One region of the Oleiphilus sp. HI0132 genome, then DNA from elsewhere that is predicted to be linked to it. Evidence: predicted binding sites of a transcription regulator. Region 1 holds the regulator's gene; the other holds the start of a gene.
What was found. The regulator PhoB, encoded in region 1, activates phosphate uptake and scavenging genes when phosphate is short. The targets are predictions, from matches to a motif close to TGTCATANNNNTGTCANA.

Region 1 (3,202 bases):
AGAAACCATTGCTGGTGAGCGAACTATTTATGCCTCGGGTATTTGAGGCAAGCAAACGAGAGAAATAGGCATATGAATACTCAGAGTAAACCCGCGTTTGCAAGTGTTGCAATGGACTACGTAAGGCTTGCGAGGTTGGATAAGCCTATAGGTATTTATCTGGTTTTGTGGCCAACGCTTTGGGCATTATGGTTTGCTGCCGAGGGCATACCAGCTATGGATGTGTTAGCTATTTTTATCGCCGGCTCTGTTTTCATGCGCTCGGCAGGCTGCGTAATCAATGACTTTGCGGATAGAAAAATAGACGGTCATGTAAAGCGCACTGAAGCTCGCCCTCTGGTGACGGGGCGGGTGAGTGCAAAACAGGCTTTGATCTTTTTCGCCGTTTTATGTCTGTTGTCTTTCATCCTGGTTTTGTTTACCAATGAACTGACAATTTACCTTTCATTTGGTGCACTCGCACTTGCTTCTGCTTATCCCTTCATGAAGCGCTATACTTATTTACCACAGGTGGTCTTAGGTGCTGCATTTGCCTGGTCCGTTCCTATGGCTTATGCCGCGCAAGTGAATGAACTGCCTGCGCATATCTGGTTGATCTATATGGCAACAGTCTTGTGGACCGTTGCTTATGATACGATGTATGCCATGGTCGATAGGGATGATGATATCAAAATCGGCGTTAAATCCACGGCCATCTTATTTGGTTCGGCTGATCGGGCGATTATCGCATTTTTGCAGGTTTTGGTGATATTGACGCTGAGCTTGTTAGGTGAACAGCTTGAAATGGGGCAGTTTTACTTTCTGAGTATTGTCGTTGCGTCGGTACTATTTGTATATCAGCAGCACTTGATTCGCCATCGTGACAGAGATGAGTGCTTTAAGGCGTTTTTGAACAATAACTGGGTGGGTATGGTTTTATTCCTGGGACTGTTTCTAGACTTTTATGTCAGGTGAATTGTAAAACTTCGCAAAAAGGAGCGCTCATTAGGTTCTCAGCATAGGCTTACAGTGTAGTGTCATAAAACTGTAACAGCTTGCCGTTTTAATACAGTTTGATTTTTGGAGTAAGTACTATGTCAGAAAAAACCGTATTAATTGTTGATGATGAAGCATCAATCAGAGAAATGATTGCTGTTGCTTTAGAAATGGCTGATTACAATTGTATCGAAGCTTCAAATGCGCAGGATGCATTTATTGCTATTGTGGATCAACGTCCCGATATGATTTTACTTGATTGGATGTTGCCAGGCACTAGCGGAATTGAATTGGCAAGACGCTTGAAACGCAATGAAGCGACCAGTGATATCCCTATTATTATGCTGACAGCTAAAACCGAAGAGGATAATAAAGTACAGGGTTTGGAAGTCGGTGCCGACGACTATATTACTAAGCCTTTTTCTCCTCGTGAATTGGTTGCTCGTCTTAAAGCTGTACTTCGTCGTGCGACGCCTGCGGGTGTCGAAAGTGAAATCGAAATAGATGGATTGGTACTTGACCCAGTTTGTCATCGCGTTACCGCTCACAATAATTTGCTGAGCATGGGGCCAACTGAGTTTAAGCTACTGCAGTTCTTTATGACGCATCAAGACCGCGTTTATAGCCGTTCCCAGCTACTTGATCAAGTTTGGGGTGGCAATGTCTATGTTGAAGATCGAACCGTTGATGTTCATATTCGGCGCCTTCGCAAGGCATTAGGTGAAAGGCATGAATACCTGGTTCAAACTGTTCGAGGTACTGGCTATCGTTTTTCTGCTCAAGGTGCTGCATAGCGCTTGAGCATTGGTAACTTTGTTATAAAATAAGAAAGGTGGCAAGGAGCTCGATTTTTCATGCACATGACTTCGATCATTGACGAAGGGTGCACACTCTCTGTACCGTTTGCGTTTTAATGGCAAACTATTGAATCAGAGAATGAATCTGTCTTCCTGTGCTGGAGCATAAGGTTATGCACAAACGAATCATCGGTCACTTATACTCCCTTTTTTGGGCTGTGATTGGCTTGCTGGTACTTGGCCTGCTGATTGGGGAATTAGCGTGGGTTCTCGCGATTGGCTGCTTTGCCTACTTAGCCTGGACAATCAGCCAGGCTGTTAAGCTGCATCGTTGGCTTTACAGTGTACAAGAAGACCAAGCAATTCCCGAAAGCCATGGTTTATGGGGCGATCTGTTTGACGGTCTATATCAAATTCAATATCAAAATCGCATTACTCAAGAAAACTTGCGGTCAATGATTGCTCGTGTCCAATTATCTACCAATGCACTAAAAGAGGCTGTCGTCATGACTAACTCTGAAGGTGCGATGGACTGGTGGAATGACTCTGCAAGTACAGTACTTGGCTTTAAACGAGAGTCAGATAGAGGTCAGCTGATAACAAATTTGCTTAGAGACCCTTCCTTTAAGCGATATTTTGAAAGCAAGAATTACGACGAACCTTTAGAGCTACGTTCACCTTTAAATAAAAGTGCAACTTTGCAAGTACATATCACTTTGTTTGGCAAAGATGACCGCTTGGTTTTCGCGCAAGATGTGACGCGTGTGCAGCGACTTGAACAGATGCGGCGTGACTTCGTTAGCAATGTTTCTCATGATATGAGAACGCCATTGACGGTTATTAGAGGTTATATCGAAACCTTCCAGGATGCTGAAGATACACCTAAGAAGTGGCGAAGAGCCTTAAATTCAATGCAAGAGCAAACGAAACGGATGGAAAGCCTGATTAGTGACCTCTTGTTACTCGCCAAGTATGAAACTGAAGGCCTGCCTAGTAATACTCAAGCGATCGATATCGAACCGGTACTACAAGAAGTCTACCGCGACGCACGAGCCTTTAGCGCTGACAAAAATCAGAATATTCGTTTGGACTTTGAAAGCACCAAACCCTGTTTATTTACCGGTGACTCTCGTCAGCTTTATAGCGCCTTCTCAAACCTTGCGTTTAATGCAGTTAAGTATACGCCCACCGGTGGTGATATCGACATCAGCTGGTGGCTGGATGAAGAAGGTGCTCACTTTTGTGTGCGTGATACCGGTGAAGGTTTTGATTCCGTTCACATCCCTCACTTGACGGAACGCTTCTATCGAACGGACCCCAGCAGAGACCACTCAAGTGGCGGCTCAGGCTTGGGCTTAGCGATCGTGAAGCATGTATTGATCAATCATAATGCCGAGCTGGAAATCCATAGTGAAGAAGGCATAGGCAGT
Region 2 (3,202 bases), on a different contig from region 1:
CACTCAAGCAGGGCTAACGGTTAAATTGCCTGCGCCTATTCAGACCAAGGTATTTATGGATAAGCGAATGCATTTACTTAAGCTACCTGCATCTGAATATGTGACAAGCGATCGTCGAAATTTAGTGATTCAGAGCTTCGCTTTATGGCGAATTTCAAAGCCTGAGCTTTTTCTGGGTAGTTTGCGTAATCTCGAAGTCGCACAATCGAGGCTGACCGATCTGGTGACGTCTAATATTGGTGCTGCAATAGGTCATGCGACCTTGAGTGGCATATTCTCTACAAGGCCTGACAAATCCAGTTTGCGAAGCATATTTGAGGAAATTACTGCAAATAGTGCTCCGGTTGCCTTACAGGATTACGGTATTGAAGTGCTTGCTATTCGCCCGAACCGTTTTGGTTTCCCTAGGCAAAATGTTCAGGCTATCTATGACCGTATGATTGCAGAGCAAAAACGTATTGCTGCTCGCTATCGTGCCGAAGGTACTGAAGAGGCTGAAAAAATTAAGGCTGAATCTGAACGAGAGGTACGTGAGCTTTTGGCTAAAGCGCATCGAGAGTCGCAAACCATGTTGGGTGAAGGGGAAGCCAGAGCAACCGAAATATTTACCGAGGCTTATGCCCAAGACCCGGAATACTACCAGTTTCGAAAAAGCATGGATTTATACAAAGACATGATGGGTAACGATACGACCTTGGTTCTATCTAGTGAGTCACCACTCGTTCAGCGCTTGTTGGAGAGCCCCGGAGCGTCAGATGCATATGCTAAGTGATTTAAGAAATATACTCGCGTCAAATAAGCATGTCTTGTGGGTGATCTTTTTAGGGCTCTTGCCTTTGATATATCTCTTAAGTGGCTTTTACTCTGTTGGTCCTGAGCAGCGTGGAATACTATTGCGATTCGGAAAGATAGTCGACGATCAGGTCTTGCCTGGCATGCATTATCATTTACCTTGGCCCATGGAGACGGTAGAGAAGATACAGGCGACTTCGGTACGCTCAATGGAACTGAACATGGTGGAGGAAACATCGGCGCCAATTCAGAGGGAGCTGACAACGGGCGATCAGAACTTATTGGAGGTCAGTCTGATACTTCAATATACCATAGAGGAGCCTGGCATCTTTCGTACGCAGGCGCTCGACCCTGAAGCGCTGCTATTTGAAGTATCATCCGCTGAGGTGATCCAATATATCGCCAGCAAACCAATTAACGACTTGTTAACAACGGGTCGAATTCAATTTCAAAGCTATCTAAAGAACTCCATTCAACAGCAGGCACGGGACTTGAATTTAGGTATCAGGTTGACTGCGATCCAAATTAAAAAGCTGAAGCCTCCCGGTTCTATTAAAAAGAATTTTGATCAAGCAACGATCGCGAGAACGGAAAAAAGAAAAAGAGTTCAGGAGCAGAAAAGCATAAGAAACTCTAGAATGGCTCAAGCGCGAGGTGAGGCCAATGCCTTGCATCAATCTGCCAAAGCGACAATCGAAGAAGAAATACAGAAAGCCGAAGGTGCCAGTGCCAGCTTTATTAGTAATCTGAACGAATACCGCAAGAACCCAGACTGGGTGATGCAGCAATCTCGCTTAATAACGATTAAGTCTCTATTAAGTGAATCTCGACTAATTGTGGTGCCCGCGTTATAGCGCTATAACGCAAGTGGCGCGGTGCGTTTTTATGTGGTTTTTCTGCTCTATATTGATGAAACCGTATTTTTTAATTCACATAAATGTCACTAAACTTTCACTTCCGCTCTGCAAACTTTCGCATGCAAAAAACATCTATTCTAAGATTTTTTATTTGAGGAAGAGTTACGATGAGTGTGGGTTCTAAGTTTACAAAAAGACCTTTAGTGTCGGCCATTTTTCTTGCAACCTTAGCGCTAGCAGGCTGTGAAGATGGTGATGATGGTGAGGCGGGTGCTGCAGGTGCAGCTGGTGTAGCAGGTGTTGATGGAACGAATGGTACTGATGGTACTAACGGTACAGATGGCGCTGATGGTGCAGACGGTAGCGATGGTATTTCTAACTATATTCCTATGGGGCTAAAGCGCTATGCAACAGCGCCAGTTGGTGCAGAATTCACCGGTATGTTCTTAAATACTGATGGCACATTATTCTTAAACGTACAGCACCCAAGTTCTTCAAATACAACTGCTGACGCAGACGGCAAGATTTTTGACAAGGGCACTGTAGGTGTTGTTGTTGGTGAAGACTTCAATAACTTCCCGGCTAACTTTGCTGCCTTGGATGCGCCAATTGCAACTGCTGATAAAGAAGTGGTTATGACAGCAACAGGTCGTTATCAAGTTCTTGCTCAGCAAGAAGATACTTTGGTCGATGGCAATGAGATGGGTGATATTCTTGCTGCCGATGGCACGACTCTGATTAAGAGCTCTAATGACCCGGATTTTAACGGTGTTATCTCTGACGGTGGTACAGGCTTCTACCTATACACTAACTGGGAAGACCGCCCAGGAAGCATGAGCCGTATGAACCTAAGCAACCTTGGCGCAGGTGAGACGGGTTACCAAAATATATCTCTTGAAGGTATGTTAGATTTCTCTTCAGTTGATGGAACGTGGGTAAACTGCTTCGGTACTGTCAGTCCTTGGGGCACGCCTTTGACAGCAGAAGAGCTTTACTTTGATGACACGGCTGATTGGTTTGATGAATCATATCAATACTTCAGCAACCCTCAATCACTTGCTCAGTACTTGGGTTACCCAACTGACGGTTCTGGTGCATGGCCAAACCCGTACAAGTATGGCTACATTGTTGAAGTCGGTACGTCTAGCACTGCTGCAGACCCAGCGCTTGCAAACGTAGAACTAAATAAACTTGAGCTTCAAGGCCGCTTCTCTCACGAAAACAGCGTAGTGATGCCTGACCAGAAAACAGTATTCTTGAGTGATGACGGAACGGGTGTTGTGTTCTTCAAGTTTGTTGCTGATGCAGCAGGTGATATGAGCTCTGGTACTTTATACGCTGCGAAAGTCACTCAGACGAATGGTGTTAGCGATCCTTCTGAAGCTGCTTTTGCAATTGAGTGGATTGAGCTTGCGCACGGTGCTGAAGCTGATATCGAAGCTGCAATTGCTGAATATGATGTGGGCACACTTGCTAGCCCAAGCTATATTACTGATCAGCAAATCAATGATTGGGCTGAAGCTAAGCTTTCTCAGGATCTAGATGGCAGCGGT

Region 2: A3766_RS12835 (alkaline phosphatase PhoX) is a predicted target of PhoB. The motif match lies at 1,731-1,748, and genes of this name have one in related genera.

What each region holds. Positions count from the first base shown of each region.
Region 1 is NZ_LWGJ01001514.1:11,751-14,952, forward strand. Features, by position in the region: gene A3766_RS23350 (chorismate lyase) at 1-68, shown strand, start outside; gene ubiA (4-hydroxybenzoate octaprenyltransferase) at 73-954, shown strand; gene phoB (phosphate regulon transcriptional regulator PhoB) at 1,074-1,769, shown strand; gene phoR (phosphate regulon sensor histidine kinase PhoR) at 1,946-3,202, shown strand, end outside.
Region 2 is NZ_LWGJ01001049.1:6,623-9,824, reverse strand. Features, by position in the region: gene hflC (protease modulator HflC) at 1-772, shown strand, start outside; gene hflK (protease modulator HflK) at 756-1,646, shown strand; gene A3766_RS12835 (alkaline phosphatase PhoX) at 1,817-3,202, shown strand, end outside.